2 regions of the Microbacterium horticulturae genome follow, and region 2 is predicted to be linked to the other one. Evidence: riboswitches for the same ligand, from Rfam matches in the RefSeq annotation. Region 2 holds a riboswitch; the other holds the start of a gene.

Region 1 (10,905 bases), 1.0 Mb from region 2:
AGGGCGCGCGGGCCCACGGCGAGCTCATCGCGCACGCGGGCGGTCAGCAGCTGGTGCTCGGGCTCTTGGAAGACCATGCCGATGCGGGTCAGAAGCTCGCGCGAGCGCCAGCGGACCGGATCCGGCCCGGCGCCGTCGCGCAGCGCTTCGGTGGCGACAAGTCCACCCCCGGCGTGCGGCAGCAGACCGGCGACGGTCAGCGCGAGCGTCGATTTTCCGGCGCCGTTGGGTCCGGTCAGCGCCAGGGCCCGGCCCGCATCGACCGACAGATCGATTCGGGACGCCACGACCCGCGGCATCCGCTGCCCGAACGCCCGGCGGCCGACCGCCAGCCCGCGCGCCTCGAGCAGCCGGTCTCCCCCGGTGCTGCGACGCGGCCGCGGCGAGCGCCAGGGCTCAGCGCCCGGCACCCAGACGCCGGCCTCGGTCAGCTCGCTGCCGAACCGCGCGAACACCTCGCCGGGGGCGCCGTCGGCGATCAGCCCTTCGTCACCCAGGACGATGACCCGATCCATATGCGCTGCCCACAGATCGACCCGATGCTCGACGACCACGAGGGTCGCCCCGCGGGTTGCCGACAGCACGGCGTCGCGCACCGACACCGCGCCCTCGGGGTCGAGATTGGCGGTCGGCTCGTCGAGCAGCACGAGGCCGGGCTGCATGGCGAGGATGCCCGCCAAGGCGAGCCGCTGCTTCTGCCCGCCCGACAGTTGCGCGGTGGGGTGGTCGCGGCCGACCGACAGACCGACGGCGTCGATCGCGGCATCCACTCGCTTCCAGATCTCGTCACGGGGAACGCCGAGGTTCTCGCAGGCGAACGCGATGTCGTCGCCGACGCGGGCGAGCACGACCTGCGCATCCGGATCCTGCAGGACCAGCCCGGTGCGTCCGCGGGCCGACGCCGGGTGCGCCCCATCGACCAGGAGCGAGCCGGTTTGCTCGCCGTCCTCCTCGTCGCCGAGCACCCCGGCCAACGCGCGCAACAGCGTGCTCTTGCCCGCGCCGCTCGCGCCCAGCAGCAGCACCCGCTGACCGGCGGGGATGTCGAGATCGAGCCCCGACACCGCCCACCGGCGGCGCCCCGCGTGCCGCCAGCCCCATCCGCGTGCGGTGGCGACGGCGGGGCGCAACGAGTCGGCCATGGTCGGCCTCTACGCGGCGTCGGCGGGGGCGCTCTCCCGCTCACGGGAGCGCGCCTCCCGACCGGCACCGAAGCGGTCGAGCGCGCCGGTGGCGGCAAGAGCCCGCACGATCAGCCAGGAGACGAACCCGGCAAGCACGATGCCCGACACGATGGCGGCGATGAAGTAGACGGCACGGAACGGCAGCGCCTGGGCGGCGACCGAGGAGAAGTTCGTGTCGAGGATCGCCGTGGACAGGCCCGCGATCGCGCCCGACAGCAGGGCGCCGAGCAGGCGCCAGTTGCGGTAGAGCAGCAGCGCGAAGCCGATCTCGGCGCCCAGGCCCTCGATCACACCCCAGATGAAGGTCTCGGGCCCCCACTGCGTGCCGACCGCCATCGACACGACGGCCGCGACGATCTCGGTGTACAGCGCGGCGCCGGGCTTGCGGATCACCAGCCCACCGAGCACGCCGGCGAACAACCAGCCGCCCGCGAGCAGACCCTCGGCCCCCGGCAGAAACGCGAGAGCGGTGGACAGCGGGGTCCAGGCCTGACCCCAGATCCAGAAGACGACGCCGGCGGCGACGCCGATCACGCTGGCCACGACGATGTCGACGACTCTCCAGCGATGCTTCGGCGTGGTGGAGGCGGATGCGGTTGTGTGCATTGAAACTCCCTTCCTGCGCTGGCATGACCCAGATCAGGTTCGACGGTCGAAGCGTTGGCGCTTCCTCTCAGCCCGGCACACCGGACTCCCGTGGTTGTGTGGTCGAGTATAGCCGCGGCGACAGCCCTCGGACCCGGCTGAAAGCCGCAGCCCACCGAGGGAGATGAGGCCGAATGGCCCATCTCTCCCATGGCCCGTTGAGAGGCGCGTCCGGTAGTTTGGGCTGGTGAACACGACCGACCCGCCGACCGACGAGCCGGCGACGTCGACAACCGCAGACGGCGAGTCGGCGCTGGCATGGTGGGATGCCGCATCCCTCACCGCTTCGGCACAGTCGCTGTCTCTCGACGTGACGTCCACGGCCCAGCCCGTCGTTCCCGACCTGCTCGCCGAGCGTCCGCGCCGCTCGCCGCTGCGGCCCGGCGTGCTCGTGCCGATCGGGCTCGTGGTGGCGGTCGTCCTCGCGTACTGCGTCTCGATGGCGGTATGGCCGCTGACCGCCGTCGCCCCGACAGTGGCGAAGGCCGAGCTGCAGCCGGTCGCGGCGAAGGCCGCAGTGATCCAATGGCCCAAGGACGGGGCTGCCGGCGTCGGCGTTGAGGGTCTGGGCGACCCGGCCGCATCGACCGCCGACCAGAGCGCGATCGCCAGCATCACCAAGGTCGTCACGGCCCTCATGGTGCTCGACGAGAGCCCGGTCACTGCGAAGAAGCAGGGCCAGGAATTCGCATTCACCTACAACGACATGCTCGACTACTGGCGGTACCGGGCGCGCGGCGAGTCGGCGCTCGACGTGCCGGTCGGCGCATCACTGACCGAATACCAGGTCTTGCAGGGCATGCTGATCGGCTCGGCCAACAACTACGCGGCGCGCCTGGGGGCGACCTGGTGGGGGTCCGACGCAACGTTCGCCAGTGCCGCGAACTCGTGGCTGCACACCCGGGGAATCTCGGGCATCACGATCGCTGACCCGACCGGTTTCGACATCGGCAACACGGCGACCCCGACAGCCCTCATCGACGTGGCCGAGCTGGCGATGGCGAATCCGGTGATCGCCGGGATCGTGAAGACGAAGAAGCTCACGCTGCCCGGCGCGGGCAAGGTCGAGAACACCAACGAGCTGCTGGCCGACACGGGCGTTATAGGTCTGAAGACCGGCAGTCTCGACGGGTACAACCTGCTCGCCGCGAAGAATGTCGAGATCGACGGCACCGAGGTGCGGGTGTACTCGGTCGTGCTCAACGAGCCGACCGACAAGAAGCGCTGGTCGACGTCGCGGGATCTGCTCGCGCAGCTTGAGAAGCAGTTGCAGGAGTCGCCGTCGGTCGCCGCCGACACGACGGTGGGCACCGTGCATACGCGCTGGGGCGAGACAGTGCCGATCACGACCACCAAGGACGCCGTCGTCGTGCTGTGGAACGGCGCGTCGGCGAAGGTGACCGCAGATCTCGACCTCGGCGTCTGGGAGGCCGGCGCCAAGGCCGGCACGTTGACGGCCAGCGGGCCGCTGAACTCGTCGACGGTGTCGGTGACGCTGGGATCCGAGCTGACGGGCCCGAGCCTGTGGTGGCGGCTCACCCACCCGCTCGACCTGCTCGGGGTTGGCTGACGGGGCCGGCTGACGGGGTCGGCTGATCGGCCTCAGAACTTCCAGATGAGCGGCACGTACAGCACGGCCATCAGCAGGTAGATGAGCCCCAAAGGCAGACCGAGTCGCCAGTAGTCGCCGAACCGGTACCCACCGGGCTGCATCACCATGAGGTTCACCGGTGTCGCGATCGGGGTGAAGAAGGCGGCGGCCCCGACGACCGTCAGCCCCATCATGAAGGGTTGGATGCTGACGCCCAGAGTGTGCGAGACCGACACCGCGATCGGAACCAGGATCAGCACCGTGGCCAGGTTCGAGATGAACTGGCCGAGGACCAGCGCGACCACGCACAGCACGAGCAGCGCGAGGACCGGCGATGCCCCGCCGGTCAGTCCCAGCACGACCTTCGAGACGACGTCGGCGGCGCCCGTCGAGACGAATGCGTCTGACAGCGGGAACATGCCCGCGATGAGGATCACCGTGGTCCAGGAGATAGCGTGGTACACCTGCGGCAGAGTCAGCACCCGCGACACGATGAGCGCTCCGGCCGCCAGCAGTCCCGCGACCGCGGGCGGCAGAACCCCGGTGGCCAACAGCACGACCATGAGAGCAAGGATGGCCAGCGCCCGCTTCGCGCCGCGACCGAGCGGCACCGCACGACGCAACGTCTGAGGCTGCGTGACCGCGATGACATCGGGCGAGCGCACGTAGCGCTCCAGTGCGGCCCACGGCCCCTGCACGAGCACCGAGTCGCCGGCCTGCAGCGTGAGCTCGCCGCCGCGCACAGACGTGGCATCGACGTCGCTGCCTCCGCGGCGCACCCCGAGGATCACGAGGTCTTCTTCGCGCGTGGTCATACCCGCATAGATCGTGCGGCCCACCAGCCTCGATCGTGGCGCGATCATGACCTCGGCCGCGCCCTCCCGCGCGCTGAACAGCTGCCCGGTCTCGGCCGTGACCGCATAGCTCTCGCGCAGACGCTGGGCCGCGCGGCTCGTGTCGGGCACGTCGAGATGCTCGGGGTCGCGGCGTGGAAGCAGCCGTTCCCCGAACACCGCGGTGAACACCACCGTGAGCACGACCAGCGGAATGCCCACCAAGGCGAACTCGAAGAACCCGAATGCGCGGCCGCCGGCGTTCACCGCGGCATCCGACACCACCACGTTCACCGGCGTACCGGTCAGGGTCAGCAGAGACCCCGCGCTCGCGCCGAAGGCCAGCGGGATGAGCAGCTTCGACGGAACGATCCCCGCGCGCACCGCGACCGCGACGACAACGGGCAGCAGGGCGGCGACCGCCCCGTTGATGCTGATGAACGCCGACATCACCGCCGCGATGAGCATGACGGCGATGAGCAGGATGCCGCGGTTCGTCCCCACCCGCTCGATCACCCGCTGCCCGACCCAGGCGGTCACGCCCGTCGCGTCGAGCGATTCGCTGACCACGAACAGCGTCGCGATGAACACGACAGTCGGGTCGCCGAACCCCGACAGCGCCTCGGGAAGCGTCAGCACACCCGTCGCCCACAGAGCGAGGCAGACGCCCAGCGCGACCACCGGCAGCGCGATCCGGCCGCTCACGAACGCGATCACGGCGAGACCGAGGATGACGAAGGTGGCGATCACGGGGTCCACGCGGCGAGCCTACTCGGGCCTGTCGCGCCCGGCGGCGCCCCGCACGAAAACACCTGATCTCGCGAAAGCAGGACGATCGAGCCGCACATCGTCCTGATCTCGCGAGAACACCTGATTCCGAACCGGCGGAGTGAGGGGGTGGATGCCGCGGCCAGAGGCCGACCCGCAGCATCCACCCCCGCGCCTCCGCCCGCCCTAGGCGAAGCGCAGCGTCTGGTTCAGGCGCGTGCGTACGTCGAAGATCTCGTTGCCGCCGATCTCGGGCGCCCCGGGAATGCCCTGACGCAGCACGTTCGCCAACGAGCTGCGGGCCACCAGCGCCGTGCGCACGCCGCGTACTTTGCCGAGCTGCTCCACGGGCTGTACGACGTCGTCATCGGGCAGCACGACGATCGCCCCGCCGAAGCGCACCCGGGCTGCGCGCGCGATCGTGCGCACGCCCGCGATCAGGTCCGCGATCGGGGTTCCGGCGACGGTGTCGCCGACGAGCTCGCCCCGGCGCGTACGCACGGGACCGCCGAGGTCTTCGGAGAGAACCCCGTACAGCCCGCTGGGTGCGAGCACTATGTGGTCGACCTTCTCGTCGGGATGCCGCCCCGCGGCGACATCGTGCCAGACGGTGTATCCCATGCCGAGGTCTGCGACGATGCGCGCGGTGGCCTCTTCGGCGAGCGCATCGGCCAGCAACCGGCGGATCTCGACCGGCGCCGTCCGCACCAGCGCCGGGTCGTACGGATCGGGCAGATCGACGCCCCGCCCCGCCCACTCGCGGATCAGCGTGAGGAACTGCTCGCGCCGCCGCCCGCCAGGCTGCCCGCTCGACCGGGCGCGCGGCCGGGTGTCGGTGCGGGCCGCGGGGGCGCGCCATCCACCCCAGTCCGCCGCGGCGGAAGCCTGCCCGCCGAAGCCGTGTCCGCGGTCATACGCGGCGCGCGCATCAGCGGTTCCGATGAGCTCCCACGCGCGCTGCACCTGGATGAAGAGTGCCGCATCGCCCCCGGTGTCGGGGTGCGTCTGGCGCAGCCGCAGACGGTACGCCTTGCGCAGCACGTCGTCGTCGGCCGTCGGTTCCACGCCGAGCACCTCGTACGCGGAGGCGGAGAGAGGACTGTCGAACACGTCACTCCCAGAGCGGCAGTGCGGGCACCGACGCGAAGGCCGCCTCGATCGTGGCCCGGTCGACGTCGGCGAGCGCAGCGGGGTTCCAGTGCGGGTCGCGCGTCTTGTCGACGAGCTGCGCGCGGATCCCCTCGACGAGATCGGGCTGAGTGTGCGCGAACCACATGACCAGGCCGTACTCCTGCGCGAGGTCGGCGCGCAGGTCGCGCAGATCGCGCGCGCGCCGCACCGCCTCGAAGGTCACGGCCATGCCGGTGGGAGCGAGCTCGCCCATCAGGTCGAGAGCAGTGGATGCCGCGGGCTCGGCGCGCGCGCGCAAGCGCTCGGCGACCTCGCCCAGCGTGTCGGCCGAGAACGTCTCATCGACCCAGGCGCGGGCGGCTTCGAGCCGCGAGACCCCCGGCGCTATCGCGAGCTCGGCGACGATCGCCGAAGCGTCGCCGCCGCCGGCGAGCGCGGCGCGCAGCTCGTCGAGCCGGTCGGAGGGCACGAGGTGGTCGGCGAACCCGGCGTAGACGGCGTCTGCGGCATCCATCGTCGTCCCTGTCACGCCGAGGTACTCGCCGAGGTGCCCCGGGGCACGACCCAGCAGCCACGTGCCGCCGACGTCGGGAGTGAAGCCGATGCGTGTCTCGGGCATCGCGAGCTTCGACCGCTCGGTGACCACGCGGATCGCCGCGTGCGAGGCCAGGCCGATGCCGCCGCCCATGGTGATGCCATCGGCGAGGGTGACGATCGGCTTCGGATACTCGGCCAGGCGGGCGTTGAGCCGGTACTCCGCGAGGAAGAAGGCCGCGGTGTCGCCAGGGCGCCCGGCGACGACTTCGTCGTAGAGACTGCGCACGTCGCCGCCGGCGCACAGTCCGCGCTCGCCGGCGCCGTCCAGCACGACGACCGTGACGGCCGGATCGTGCTCCCACGCGTCGAGGGCCTCGTCGATGAGGCCGATCATCGGCAGGTCGAGCGCGTTGATGGCGCGCGGGCGATTGAGGGTCAGGCGGCCCACGGCGCCTTCGATACGGGCGAGGACGGTGGGTTCGACGATTTCGGGCGACGTTGACACGTCCGCCAGGTTACCCGGGCCATATCGGCGACATCTGCGCAGGGGGAGGACAGAAACGCCGCTTTCCGCCAAGATGGGGAGGACGATTGCCCGCGCGACGAGAGGTTCGGCATGCCCGAAGGTCAGGTGCTCGAGTTCGCAGGACTGTCCAAGCGCTTCGGACCGGTGCTCGCCGTCGACGGCTTGTCGGCCCGCGTCGAGCCAGGGTCGGTGACCGGGTTCCTCGGTCCGAACGGAGCCGGCAAGACCACCACGCTGCGCATGCTGCTGGGCCTGGTGCGTGCCAGCTCCGGAGAAGCGACGATCGGCGGCGTGCCGTACGCGAAGCTCGACAATCCCCTGCAGACGGTCGGTGCTGTGCTCGAGGCATCCAGCTTCCATCCGGGTCGCACCGCGGCCAATCACCTCAAGGTGCTCGCGCAGGCGTCAGGTCTGCCTGCCGCGCGGGTCGACCAGGCCCTCGGCACCGTGGGGCTGGCGGATGTCGCGGGTCGCAAGGTGGGCGGGTACTCGCTGGGCATGCGACAGCGCTTGGGGCTGGCCGCCGCGCTCCTGGGCGACCCCGGCGTGCTCGTGCTCGACGAGCCGGTCAACGGGCTCGACCCCGAGGGCATCACCTGGATCCGCGGACTGCTGCAGGAGCTCGCCCGCCAGGGCCGCACCGTGCTGATGTCGTCCCACTTGCTCTCCGAGGTGCAGCAGACCGTCGACCGGCTGCTGATCATCTCCAACGGACGCCTCGTCTTCCAGGGCGGCATCGAAGACCTCGTCGACCCGATCGAGTACGCGACGGTCGTCGACGCCCCCGACCGCGCGTCGCTGTCCGCGGCGCTCGAGAGCGCCGGCGTGCCGTACGAGGTGCTGCGCTCGGGGCTGACCGTGCGCAATCCCGATGTCGCCGCCGTCGGACGGGTCGCCGCCGACGCGGGCGTCGCCCTGTCGCTGCTGCAACGCCGCGGTCCCGCGCTCGAGGAGGTCTTCTTCGAGCTGGTCAACGGTTTGCGCGTGCACCCGTCGGCGCGCGGCGCTGAAGAAGAGACAGTGGATGCCGCGGCCCCCGCCATCACGGAAGATGAGCCCGCCACGCCCGATCCGGAGCCCGGGACTCCCGCGGACGTCGACGCGCCCGCAGCGGCCGAAGCGGTCGCAGAGAGCGAAGCGCCGACGGAGTCCGTGGCACCCGCAGAGGCAGAAGCGCCCACAGAGGCCGAAGCACCCGCAGAGACCGAAGCGGTCGCTGCACCGGAGTCCGGCGTCGCCCCCTCGCCCGAGCCCGCGTCCGAGTCCGCGTCCGACGCGCAGCCGGAGCCGGCGCCGCACACCGCGTCGTTCGCGGTTGCCGCAACGGGCGTCATCGACATCGTGCCGCCGACCGAGCCTGAATCGACACGGGAGACGGAACCGGAAACGGCGTCAGAACCGCAATCAGAGGCCGAGCCTGAGCCGGTCTCCGAGCCGGAACCCGCCGCCGAGCCAGACCCCACAGAACCGTCCGCCGACCGGAACGAGGTCGTCGCCGGTGAGCCCGAAGAGCTTCCGCCGGACGACTGGCGCCATGAGGAGAAGACGCAGGCCGATCGGGACGCCGATGCCTTCTTCCACGCCTTCGACGGGTCGTCGGCCGCGGCACCCGAGGCGCAGACAGACCCGGCTGAGCCGGACGCCGCCGCGTCCGACGCCGCGGGCACGGCCACCCCCGACGCCGACGAGAGCGCCGAGGACGCGGCATCCCGCCCCGATGACCACTCGCACGACGGAGGTGACGGGCGATGAGCTTTGCCGCCGCCACCCGTTCGGAGACCACGAAGCTGCTGACGACGGCGATGTGGTGGATCCTCGCCATCGTGCTCGTGGCCTACATCGGCTTCACCGCCGCCGGCCTCGGCTTCGTCTTCAGCGCCTCGGCCGCGGGCGAGCTCCCCGGCCAGAGCCAGCAGGCGGGCGTGCCCACCGGTGACCTGGCGCCGGTGCTGTACAGCATCGCCGCGTCGATCGGCTACGTCTTCCCGCTGCTGATCGGCACGCTGATGGTGACCGCCGAGTTCCGACACCATACTCTGACCCCGACGTTCCTGGCGACCCCGCGGCGCGGGCGCGTGCTGTGGGCCAAGGCATTCGTCGGGATCGGCATCGGCGTCGTGTATGCCGTGCTCGCGCTCATCGCGGCGGTCGGCCCCTCAGCCGGCTTCCTCACCGGCTTCGGGCAGTCGACGGGACTCGATCAGTCCGACACCTGGGCGATGCTCGGCCGCATCGTCATCGCGTTCGCCCTGTGGGTGCTCGTGGGCATCGGCGTGGGCACCCTGGTGCGCAACCAGGTCGCCGCCGTGGTCATCGTCCTCGCGTTCACACAGTTCGTCGAACCGATCGCGCGCGTGGCGGGCATGTTCGTCGACGGCCTCGACGCGGCGCTGCGCTTCCTGCCCGGCGCGGCCAGCGACGCGCTGGTCGGCACCAGCATCTACACCGCCACGACCGGATCGACGAGCAGCGCCGAACCACTCGACTGGTGGGTGGGCGGTGTCGTGCTGCTCGCCTACGCGATCGTGCTGATGGTGCTCGGACACGTCACCAGCTGGCGCCGCGACGTCGACTGAGCGCGGCATCAGGCACCATCGCGCATAGCCTTCCCATCGCCGGATCATACGGATATCATCGGCGGACGACCCCTCGGCAGGAGGACCCACGATGAAGTTCTTCCAACGGCTCGGCCGCTCCATCATGCTCCCGGTGGCGGTACTCCCCGTCGCCGCGATCCTCTCGGGCGTCGGGTACTGGATCAAGACCGCAGCCGGCGGCGACAACATCGTCTCGACGTTCCTGGCCGCAGCCGGCGGCGCCCTGCTCAACAACATGGCCCTGCTGTTCGCGATCGGCATCTCGATCGGCATGGCGAAGAAGACCGACGGCACCTCGGCACTGGCGGGTCTTGTGTCGTGGCTCGTCATCACGACGCTGCTCAAGCCCGACACGGTCGCCCTGTTCCAGGGCGTCGCCGTCGGCAAGGTCGACGCGGCGTTCAGCAACGTCGAGAACGTCTTCGTCGGCATCCTCTGCGGCCTCATCGGCGCCTGGTGCTACGACCACTTCAAAGACACCAAGCTGCCCGATGCGTTGTCGTTCTTCTCCGGCAAACGGTCGGTGGCCATCGTCACCGCCGGGGTCTCTCTGGTCGCCGCGATCATCCTGTTCTTCGTGTGGCCGTTCGTCTACGGCGGGCTCGTCAGCTTCGGCGAGTGGATCGTGACCCTGGGCCCGGTCGGCACGGGCATCTACGGGTTCCTGAACCGCCTGCTCATTCCCGTCGGCCTGCACCACGCGCTGAACTCGGTGTTCTGGTTCGATGTGGCCGGCATCAACGACCTCAACAACTTCCTCGCCGGTCAGGGCACCTTCGGTGAGACCGGCCAGTACATGACCGGCTTCTTCCCCGTCATGATGTTCGGGCTGCCCGGCGCCGCTTTGGCCATGTACATGACCGCCAAGACCAAGCGCAAGAAGATCGCCTACGGCATCCTGCTCTCCGGCGCGATCTCGTCGTTCTTCGTCGGTGTCACCGAGCCTCTCGAGTTCTCGTTCATGTTCCTGGCACCGGTGCTCTATCTGATCCACGCGGTGTTCATGGGCATCTCGATGGCGATCAGCCAGATACTGCCGGTGCGCATGGGCTTCGGTTTCTCCGGCGGCTTCATCGACCTCGTGCTGGGCTGG
Region 2 (10,905 bases):
GGCCGCCATGACCGTGCTCGGCTACGACAGCACGGTGTCGGTGACGGTCGACGAGCTGCTCATGCTCACTGCGGCCGTGCGCCGCGGACTGGTCGGCCCGCTCCTCGTGGGCGACCTGCCGTTCGGCTCGTACGAGGCGAGCGACGAGCAGGCCGTGCGCACCGCGCAGCGCTTCGTGAAGGAGGCCGGGGTCGACGCCGTCAAGATCGAGCGCGGTGGCACGACCGTCGAGCGGGCGCGGGCGATCGTGGCCGCGGGCATCCCCGTGATGGGGCACGTCGGGCTCACGCCGCAGACCGTCGGTGTACTCGGTGGCTACCGTGCCCAGGGCCGCACCGCCGAGGCCGCTCAGCAGGTGGCGGCCGACGCGCTGGCGCTGCAGGCTGCGGGATGCTTCGCGCTCGTGTTCGAAGCGATCCCGAGCGAGGCCACAGCGGCGATAGTGCCCCTGCTGGACGTACCCGTGATCGGCATCGGCGCGGGCCCGGCCGTCGATGGTCAGGTGCTCGTGTTCCACGACCTGCTGGGCATCCACGACGGACATCAGGCGCGCTTCGTCAAGCGCTTCGCCGAGGTCGGCGCCGCGACGATCGACGGCATCCGGGCCTACGCGGGCGAGGTACGGTCGGGCGCCTACCCCGCGCCCGAGCACGGCTACGCGATGGCGGCAGGCGAGGCCGAGAAGCTGCACGCCGCGCTCGACGACCTGCGCTGAGCCGCGGCATCCCGCCTCTCGGCCACCCTTCCCCCGAGCCTCAGCACCGCCCCTGTTCGGCCGTCACGTTCGGCGATCCGAGCCGCGCGCGGGCCGCGGGAAGCGCCCACAGCGCCGCAGCGCGAAGAAAAGCACCAGCACCGGGATCGCCGCCAGCACGGCCCCCGCGGCGACCCAGCCGTTGCCCGGTCACGGCCTGCCATGATGTGGAGATGCGCACGATCCTCAACATCATCTGGGTGGTCTTCGCCGGATTCTGGCTGTTCATCGGATACATGGCCGCGGGCATCGTGCTGTGCATCCCGATCTTCACGATCCCGTGGGCGATCGCGTCGTTCCGCATCGCCCGCTACTCGCTGTGGCCGTTCGGACGGCAGATCGTCGACAAGCGGCAGCCGGGCGTCTTCTCGTTCCTGGGCAATGTCGTCTGGGTCGTCGTGGCCGGGTGGTGGTTGGCGATCGGACACATCGTCTCGGGCCTGGCGCTGTGCGTGACCATCATCGGTATTCCTATGGGCATCGCCGACTTCAAGCTCGTGGCGGTGTCACTCATGCCGTTGGGCAAGCAGATCGTCTCGACGCGCTCGGGCGCCTTCGACTGACCTCAGGTGCGCAGCAGTCGAAACTCGTTCCGGCGCAGCAGCGTGAGCAGCGCGGTGGCTGGAGGGCCGAACGCCTTTCGGCCGGCATCCGTCGGGTACGGTTCGATGGCGACGATGCGGTGCGGGATGCCGCGCACGACGAGTTCGCATCCGCCGGCGGCCACCACATTGCGGTACCAGTTGACCTGCTCGCCGTAGGTCAGTTCGGCGACGAAGCCCTCGGGCACCGCGGCGACGATGATGGGCGTCTCGTAGACGGTTCCGCTCTTGCGGCCGACGTGCCGCACGAGGCTGAACGGGCCGTGCCCCGTGCGCGCGAGGGCGCTCGTGCCCTTGTTGAGGGTGTTCTTCAGCAGCCACAGCCACGCCCGGCGGATCCGGTTCATGTGTCGAGCGTACGGCGGGGGGATGCCGCAGCACAGTGTCTGATCAGCCGGAGTGCATGATCAGCCACGGTGCGTGATCAGCCGGAGAGCTGCACCGCGGCTTGGATGATCGCCAGCAGACCGCTCAGCAGCAGCATCCCGAGCACGATCCAGCGGAAGGCACCCTGACCGATGCGGTGGAAGAGGCGGTCGCCGAGCCACCAGCCGAGCACCAGGGCCGGCACGGCGATCAGCGCGAGGAGGCCGACTTGGGGCGTGAGTCGCGCGACGAACACGAAGCCGATGATCGCCAGCAGGTCTTGGATGGCGAAGGCCGCCTGCAGCGACGCGCGGAACGCCACGGGGCGCAGCCCACGCGTCTGGAATACCGCGACGACCGGCGGACCGTTCATGCCTGTCGAGCTGAGCATCGCACCGCTGAGCACGCCGGCGGCGACGATGCCCCTTCTGCTCTCCAGCTGCAGCGGCGTGCGGCGGGCCAGCAGAACGGTCGCGCCGATCACGACGACGCCGATGACCAGCGAGAGCCAGTGTGGGTCGAGAAACTGCAAGACCGCGAGGCCGATCGGAATGCCGACCAGCGCGGCGCCCGACAACGCAAAGACGGGGCGCCATTCCACCGCGCGGCGTTCGGCGATCGTGCTGCCGATGGTCAAGACGAGTCCGAGCACGGTCGCGACGACGACCGATGAAGGTGCGCCCAGCACGGGGATCATCAGCGGCACGCTGAGCATTGCAAAACCAAAGCCCGACACTGCCTGCGCCGCGGCGGCGAGGGCTGCGATGATGCAGACCGCGATCGCGGTGAGCAGCAGGCTCACGGTCGTCTCTCGCGGGGCATCGGGCCAGCGTAACCGCGCACGCGCGGAAACGTCACATCTGGGGATCACGCTCGGACGCTCCGTCGACACCGCGGACCGCGCTACACTGCCTGCGTACACGGGAGTCCGGTGAGCCGGGCTGAGAGGAAGGTCTTCAACCTTCGACCGTCGAACCTGATCCGGATCATGCCGGCGCAGGGAGGCAGCTTTCTCGACGTGTGCACGGCACCGCGTCGCGCACACACCCGTGCCTACCTCCGAGGAGAAAGGGCACACAACGTGCATTCGGTCACGCAAGATAATCAGCAAGAGGCCCAAGACACACCGACGCCCCAGCAGTTCGGTGTCGGCGGCCGCATCACCCTCGCGGTGATGAGCGATGACTATGTCGACGTCATCCTCACCGCCCTCGCCGAAGCCTCGGCCGACGCGGCGCAGCTCGATGTCGTCACTGACGACGTCAGCACGTGGGCGACCGGCGACGAGACGGCCCTGGCCACATATTTCGCGCGCCTGATCGCCGCGGCTGCGCGCGGCGGGCGTCACGTGAGCGCCACGGTGATGTTCTCGAGGGGATGCCCCGGCGAGGTGCGCTGCGCGCTCCCGGCCGGCGGCGGGCTCGTGTCGCCCCTCCCCGACGTCCCGCCGACCGGCGTCGTGGGCTCGGCGCAGTGGGCGCTGTATCCGCTCGATGACAGCGGAGCCGCCGACCACATGCGCGATATCTACGCCGCCATCGACGACGCGCGAGCGAACGGCACGTACGTGCGCAGCGACCACTACGTGACGCGCCTGCACGGCGATGTCGCGACGATCCTCGAGACCGTGGCCGGCGGCTGGGTGCGCGTGGGCCGCACGGTGCCGCACGTGACGACCCACGTCACCATCTCGGTGAACAGCCCGAGCGGAGCTGCGGCATGAGCGCCCCCGAGAGCGCCACGGCGAGCGCCTTCGAGAACGGCACGGCGCGTCCCCGACCCACGCGCAGTCACCGCGGCTGGAGCCTGCGCGACATCATGCTCATCGTCGTGCTCGGCGTGGTCGCAGGCTTCCTCTACTGGGCGCTCGTGCAGGCCTGGGCGTGGCTGTCGGTGCTCGCCGGTCCGCTCGGGGACCTCACCCAGCACGTGCTTCTGGGTGGATGGCTCCTGGTGTCGCCGATCGCGGTGGCGATCGTGCGGCGCCCCTTCGCGGGCGTGGCCGCCGAGATCCTCGCGTCGGTGATCGAGGTCGTCTTCCTCGGGTCGGCGGTCGGTCCGTTGCTGTTCGTCGCGGCGGGCATTCAGGGCATCGGCAGCGAACTCCCGTTCGCGCTGACGCGCTACCGGCGCTACGGATGGCTGCAGTACGCGCTCTCCGGCGCACTGGGCGCCGGCTTCGTGTTCTTCTTCTCGGCCTTCCGCTCGGGGTGGTACGGCACCGATCTGTTCTGGATCCGCCTCGTCGTCCAGGTGCTCTCGGGTATCGTGCTCGGCGGCCTGCTGGCCAAGCCGATCGTCTCGGCGGTCGCACGCACCGGCGTGGTCGACAACTTCGCGATCGGTCGCGACCGTGCCGCGCGCGCTGAGTGATCACGATCGGCCGGTCACACGCCAGACGACGGACGTGCGGGTGGATGCCGCATCCATCCGCTTCGGCACGCGCGCCGTCCTCGACGAGGTGACCGCGGAGTTCCCTGCGGGCAGCCGCACCATAGTGTTCGGGCCGTCGGGGTCGGGCAAGTCGACGCTGCTCGACGTGCTCTCGGGGGTCGTGCCGCACTCGGTCACGGCCACGATGCACGGTCGCGCGACGGTCGGCGGGGTCGACACCGAGTCAAAGACCGTCGTCGAGCTGGCGCGCACCGTCGGCGCGCTCGCGCAGGACCCCGACGCGCAGCTGTGCATGGTCGACGTGGACGCCGAGGTCGCGTTCGGGCTCGAGAACCACGGCGTACCGCGCGACGAGATGGACGCCCGGATCACGGCTGCGCTGGAAGTGGTGGATGCCGCAGACCTGCGCGGCCGCGGCATCCACTCCCTCTCCGGAGGGCAGCGTCAGCGCGTGGCTCTCGCGGCCGTTCTCGCGTCCGAGCCCGGCGTGCTGCTGCTCGACGAGCCGACCTCGATGCTCGACGCCGATGGGGTCATCGCGGTGCGTGCGGCCATCGATGCCGCTGTCGCTGCGACCGAAGCGACGACGGTGCTCGTCGAGCATCGTCTCGACGATCTGGCCGATGCCGGGGCGATGCCCGAGCGCGCCGTCGTCCTTGACGACCGAGGGCGAGTCGCGGCGAGCGGCGACACCGCTGCGGTCCTGGCTGAGCATGCGGCACGGCTGCGCGACGCGGGCTGCTGGCTGCCGCTCGATGCCGAACTGCATGCGGTCACGGGAGTGCCGGGCGCGCTCGACGCCGCGGCGAATCGGGCCTTCGTCGATTCCCTTTCGCAGGCAGCGCCGGGTATGCCGCCCGAACGCGGCGCCGTCGTCTTGGAGGCACACCGCCTGAGCGTGGGCGCCTCCGAGCCGGTGCTCGATGACGTGTCGCTCGAGCTGCGCGCGGGCGAGGTCGTCGTGCTGCTGGGCCGCAACGGCGCCGGCAAGTCGACGCTGCTGCGCACGTTGGCAGGGCTGCAACAGTGCCTCGGCGGCGCGGTGACCGGCTACGGCGTCCGGCGGGGCGCCGGCATGGTCTTTCAGAATCCCGAGCATCAGTTCGTCGGGCGCACGGTGGCCGACGAGGTCGCGCACGGGCTCGCTGCGTCGGCGCCGCGACGCGGGAGGCATCGGCGTGGGGACGCCGGCATCGCCGCACGCGTCGAGCAGGCGCTGGACGCGCATCGTCTCACGCATGTGCGGGGCAGCAGCCCGTACCGTCTCTCGGGCGGTGAGAAGCGGCGCCTGAGCCTCGCGGCGATGCTCGCCCACGACCGCCCGATCCTCATCGCGGACGAGCCCACGTTCGGGCTCGACCGTCGAGACGCGCTGCGGGCCGCACGTCAGCTGCGGGTCGCCGCCGACGACGGACGCGCCGTGCTCGCGGCATCCCACGACCTCCGCTCGCTGGCCGCGGTCGCCGACCGCGCGATAGTGATCGACGAGGGCCGGGTCATTCGTGACGGTGACCTCGCCGACGTGCTGCGCGAAGGCGCTCTGCTGCGCCGCGCCGGCGTGCGCGTTCCGCGGCTGGTCGAGCATCTGCTGACGCGCTGCCGATCGACCGCCGAGCTGCACGCCGCGCTCGACGCCTACGACAGAGCGCCCTCACGATGAGCGCCGGCTCTCCGACCGACCTCCGGCGGCACCTGGTCGGCCCGCTTGCGCAGCGCAATCCGAGTGTGAAGCTCGCGCTGCTGTTCGCCGTCTCGCTCGTGCTGCTGTTCGTGTTCGATGTGCCCACGCTCGCCGCGCTCTACGTGGTGGCCGTCGCGGCCGTCCTGGCGGCGCGGGCCGTCCCGCCGCGCACGCTCGCGCTCGGGCACGTGCCGTTCATCGCGTTCGCGTTGGGACTGTTCGTCGCGAACATGCTCACGCGGCCGGGGACGGTGCTCTGGCAGGCGGGTCTCCTCCGGGTCACGCAGGAGGGCCTCGACGTTGGACTGGCGTTGGCCCTGCGCACGCTGGCGACCGGCGTCCTGTCGATCGCCTTCATCGTGTCGACCGACCCTGTGGCGCTCATGACGAGCGCACACCAGCATCTGCGTCTCGACATCCGCGTCGCCAGCGCCCTGCTCGCCGGCTACCGCATGCTGCAGACGATGGGCGCCGAGTGGCAGACGATCCGCGCGGCGCACCTGGTGCGCGCACCGATCGGACGGAACGGGATGCCGCGGCTCGGCGCCGCCGGGCACCTCGCCGCGGCATCCGCCCTTCTCATCGGTTCCTTGCGTCGTGGCGAGCGTCTCGCGCGGGCGCTCGAGCAGCGCGGGCTGGGCCTTTCACCACGCACGATCTGGCGACCGGTCGCGCTCACGGCCCGGGACGCGCTCTTCGCAGGCGGCGTGCTCGCGGCGCTGGCCGCGGTGCTCGTCGCGTCGGCCAGCGCCGGCACGCTCACCGGCCCGGGTGCGCTGTTCGGGGCAGGGTGAACGCATTCTGGACGAGCGCCGGTCCGCGGCCAGCGCTCAGCGGATCGCGTGGTCGTGGATCGGCGACGACAGATGCGTGCCGTTCAGCTCGAGGTAGACCTGCCGCTCGGTGACCGACAGCGTCATCTCATTGCGCCGCTCGACGAGCCCCGCCGCCGCGTCGATGAACCCCGGATCGAAGCTGTGCACCGTGATCGCGTCGGCCTCGTGGATGGTCTTGCCCGCCCACTGCGCGATGACCTTCGCGGGGTCGCGATGTGTGTACACGGCGGTGCGGTCGGCGAGCTTACTGCCGAAGTGCAGGCGGGGGGCATCCGGTGCTCCCACTTCGATCCACGCCGTGACCCGACCGGTCAGGTCACGCACCAGCACGGCCGGCTCGTCGGTCGCCGAGATGCCCTCGCTGAACGCGATGCCCTCTTCATACTCGAGGCAGTACGCGAGAAGCCGCGTGATCATATAGGCGTCGGTCTCGGAGGGATGCCGCGCCAGGCGCAGCGTCAGCTCCTCATACACGCCGCGATCGACGTCGGCCAGTTGCACCTCGAAGGTGTGCATCGTCGCTCCGGTAGCCATCGCGATCGAGCCTACGCGTACTCCGTCTGCGGCCGGCGACGCCCTCACTCCGCGACGAGCACAGCCTGCGCGGCCTCGCTCTTCGTCTTGTGGTCGATCCACGCCGCCTCAGTCTCCAGCGCCGAGACGTTCTGCTGCGCTTCGGACAGGAGATCGCGATCGCGCAGGCCCGAGGCCGCCTGCACGACGACCTCCCACGCGGTATGCACGAACCCTGCCAGCCGCGCGAGCTCTGCGAGGTCGCTCAGCAGAGCGAGCGGACCGGGCTGCGCCGCCGCGAACGAGGCCGGCGCACCCTCGTCCGTGCCGCCGGGGTAGCGGTCTTCGCACGCGGCGGCGAGCGCATCGGCCCTCGCCCGCGACGCCTCGGCGAACGAACGAGACGTCAATGCGACGTCAGCCACGCCTGCGTGCGCGCGCGTCACCTGGTCGTATCCGTCGGCAAGCCTGCGCTCGGCGGTCACGAGGGCTGCGAGATAGTGCGGCAGCTGCATGTCACACCTCCTCCACCGGTGCCGACGCCGTCAGCAGCGGTGCCGGTGCGGGCCCATCGCCGTCGCGCACCTTCTGCAGCCGGATCGCCGCGACCTTGAACTCGGGCTGCTTCGAGACGGGATCCCACGCGGTCAGCGTGAGCTCGTTCGCCGCCGTGAGCGCATCGCCGCCGTAGTGCCACGGCGCGAACACGACACCGTCGCGCACATGCGACACCCGCGCCGGTGCCTCGATGGAGCCACGACGCGACGTGACGCGAACGATATCGCCCTCGTGGATGCCGCGGGCCGCGGCATCCACTTGCGACACTTCCACCCACATCGACGGCGCGGCCTCTTGCAGAGGCGCCGCGCGCTTGGTCTTCGTGCGGGTGTGGAAGTGGTAGACGGTGCGCCCGGTGGTCAGCCGCAGCGGGTACTCGTCGTCGGGGGTCTCGAAAGCCTCTTGATACGGCGCGGTCTTGAGCACCGCACGGCCGTCGGGGTGGTCGGCGAGGTACTGCGTGCGCGTGACCGGAGTGCCGGTCGTCAGATCGTGCCCGTAGGTCTCGCAGAAGTCGGCGTGCGTCGCGAAGCGTCCGTCGCCGTAGAGGCGTTCGGTGCCGTCGGGCGCCTGCGCGGTGACCGGCCACTGGATGCCGCCGACCTCGTGCAGCTGACCATAGGAGAGGCCCGTGTAGTCGCACAGGCGGCCTGCGCTGCACTCCTGCCAGCCGGCGAACGCGGCCTCGGGCGTGTTCCAGGCCGGCAGCGGGTGGCCGTCCTTGTCGTGCAGATCGAGCCGTCGCGCGTAGTCGATCCAGATGTCGAGATCGCTGCGCGCCTGCCCGGGCGGGTCGACGGCCTTCTCTTGCAGGTGCACGGTGCGGTCGACGTTGGTGTAGCTGCCGGTCTTCTCGGCCCACAGCGCGGTCGGCAGGACGACGTCGGCGAGCGCCGCGGTTTCGGTGAGGTAGCCGTCTGAGACCACGACGAAGCACTGGTCCCCCGCAAGCGTCGCCCGAATCCGCGCCAGATCGGGCATCGAGACCGCCGGATTCGTGCCGGCGATCCACAGGAAACCGATCGACCCTTCCTCGGCATACCGGAACAACGTCATCGCGTCGGTCGGCGGCTTCCAGTGCGGAATGACGAGCGGGTCGACGTTCCACAGCGTTGCGAGCTCGTCGACGTGGGCCGGATTCGACCAGTTGCGGAAGCCGGGCAACGCCGCCCCGCATCCGGCCTCGCGGTTGTTCTCGGCCGACGGTTGGCCGTTCATCTGAAGGATGCCGGCGCCTGGCCGCCCCACCATTCCCCGCAGCAGGTGCATGTTGTTCACTTGGCACGACGCCGCCGTCGCCTGGTGCGACTGGTAGAAACCCATCGAGCAGGTCGAGACCACGCGCTCGCTGGTCGCGAAGATCTCGGCGGCCTTCTTTATATCGGATGCCGCGACCCCGCAGATCTCCGCAGCCCATTCGGCCGTGGCATCCTTCGTCATCTTCTCGAGCTCGTCGAAGCCGATCGTGTGCGCGTCGACGTAGGTGCGGTCGACGGCACCGGCGGCGATGATCTCGTGGACGAGGGCGTTCATGAGGGCGAGGTTCGTGCCGTTGCGGATGGGCAGGTGCACCGTGGCGCGCTCGGCGACCTTGGTGCGCCGCGGGTCGACGCACACGAGCCGCGGGGGGTTGGGACCGTCGAGACGGTCGAGCATGCGACTCCAGAGCACGGTCTGCGTCTCGGCGACGTTGTGCCCGAAGAGGAAGATAGTGTCGCAGAGGTCGATGTCGGTGTACGAGCCGGGTTGCCCGTCGCTGCCGAACGACTCCTGGAACGCCGCCGACGCCGTCGCGGTGCACAAGCGGGTGTTGCCGTCCATGTGCGGCGTGCCGATGCCGGCCTTGCCGATGACGGCGAGCGTGTAGTACTCCTCGATCATCAGTTGACCCGAGGTGTAGAACCCGTGCGAGAGCGGACCCTTGGTCTCGAGCAGGGTGCGCGAGCGGTCGACGATCGCCGACATCGCGGTCTCCCAGTCGGTCTCGACGAGCTCGCCGTCGCGCCGGATCAGCGGCGCCGTGAGCCGGTCGTGCTGCTCGCCCTGCCAACCGTAGAGCCCCTTCGGGCCGAGCCGGCCGTGGTTCACGCGGTCTTCGGCGCGTCCGCGGATGCCCACCATCCGACCGCCGGCGACCGCGACCTCGACGCCGCAGCCGTTGCTGCACAGCAGGCACGCGCCGCGCACCCACTTCTCCACATCGTCGTGGCCGATGCCGTCGATGAGGTGCTCGTCCTGTCTCTGCGGCCACACCTCACCCGCCGCGAACGGGGTGCGCGCACCCCAGATGTCATTGATCCGATCGGTTCCGACCATCATGGCCCCCTCGCCTGGCGGGTCGTTGGCAAGCGCGTGACTCGGATCCCGCCGTCTGGGGGTCACGATACGTTCTCGGGGCGGCGGGCGCCAGGTGGTTGCGTTGCACAGAACGAGCCGAACACTGCCACGGCGGATAGGGTGGCGACGTGACAACGCCTGCACCGCCGAGCCCCGCCCCCGCGCCGCGTCCGGGCGCCGTCTATTTCATCGGGCGGGTCATCCTGCGACCGCTGTTCTGGCTGCTGTACCGGCCGCGCATCGTCGGCCGAGACAACGTGCCCGCCCGCGGGCCGGTGCTTCTGGTGAGCAACCACCTCGCGTCGCTCGACACTCTCATCATCCCGACCTCCGCCACCCGCCCGGTGCAGTTCCTCACCAAGTCGTCGTACTTCACCGGGCCCGGAGTCCTCGGCCGCGTCAAGCGCTGGTTCTTCACGTCGGTCGGCGGCGTGCCGGTGCACCGTGCGACCGGACGCGACGCACGCGCCGCGCTCGACGCCGGCAGCAGCATCCTTCGCGCTGGCAGCGTGTTCGCGGTGTTCCCGGAGGGCACCCGCTCACGCGACGGCCACCTGCACGAGGGGCATGGCGGCGCGGCGTGGATGGCCCGCAGCACGGGCGCCGCCGTTGTGCCGGTCGGACTGATCGGCACAAGTACCGCCAAGCCGCTCGGCCACCTGCTGCCGGGTCGACCGCGCCTGGAGGTGCGCTTCGGCGAGCCGCTCGACCTGTCCGATCTTGCCGACGTGCCCGATGGAAAGGCTCGCCGCGAGATCACCGAGCGCATGATGGCCGCCATCGCACGTCTGAGCGGCCAGGAGCGCTCCGGCAGCGTGAACGCGACGTCGCGAGACTGAGCAGCTCGGGAGCACCACCGAGCGG

Evidence for each region. A riboswitch is a leader RNA that binds a small molecule or an ion and turns the genes downstream of it on or off. The one in region 2 is predicted to bind thiamine pyrophosphate.
Region 1: another riboswitch for thiamine pyrophosphate. It lies ahead of PU630_RS13925 (ECF transporter S component); the one in region 2 lies ahead of PU630_RS01445 (YkoF family thiamine/hydroxymethylpyrimidine-binding protein).

What each region holds. Positions count from the first base shown of each region.
Region 1 covers NZ_CP119108.1:2,936,167-2,947,071, forward strand. Annotated here, with positions in the region: gene PU630_RS13920 (ABC transporter ATP-binding protein) at 1-1,142, opposite strand, end outside; gene PU630_RS13925 (ECF transporter S component) at 1,152-1,790, opposite strand; TPP riboswitch at 1,784-1,892, opposite strand; gene PU630_RS13930 (D-alanyl-D-alanine carboxypeptidase family protein) at 2,017-3,399, shown strand; gene PU630_RS13935 (SLC13 family permease) at 3,432-5,012, opposite strand; gene PU630_RS13940 (J domain-containing protein) at 5,208-6,131, opposite strand; gene PU630_RS13945 (enoyl-CoA hydratase/isomerase family protein) at 6,133-7,194, opposite strand; gene PU630_RS13950 (ATP-binding cassette domain-containing protein) at 7,306-8,967, shown strand; gene PU630_RS13955 (ABC transporter permease) at 8,964-9,791, shown strand; gene nagE (N-acetylglucosamine-specific PTS transporter subunit IIBC) at 9,883-10,905, shown strand, end outside.
Region 2 covers NZ_CP119108.1:298,947-309,851, reverse strand. Annotated here, with positions in the region: gene panB (3-methyl-2-oxobutanoate hydroxymethyltransferase) at 1-715, shown strand, start outside; gene PU630_RS01460 (YccF domain-containing protein) at 928-1,317, shown strand; gene PU630_RS01455 (PNPOx family protein) at 1,320-1,703, opposite strand; gene PU630_RS01450 (sulfite exporter TauE/SafE family protein) at 1,781-2,524, opposite strand; TPP riboswitch at 2,633-2,742, shown strand; gene PU630_RS01445 (YkoF family thiamine/hydroxymethylpyrimidine-binding protein) at 2,897-3,445, shown strand; gene PU630_RS01440 (ECF transporter S component) at 3,442-4,095, shown strand; gene PU630_RS01435 (ABC transporter ATP-binding protein) at 4,136-5,776, shown strand; gene PU630_RS01430 (energy-coupling factor transporter transmembrane component T family protein) at 5,773-6,591, shown strand; gene PU630_RS01425 (YaeQ family protein) at 6,628-7,167, opposite strand; gene PU630_RS01420 (hypothetical protein) at 7,212-7,661, opposite strand; gene PU630_RS01415 (molybdopterin oxidoreductase family protein) at 7,663-10,020, opposite strand; gene PU630_RS01410 (lysophospholipid acyltransferase family protein) at 10,170-10,880, shown strand.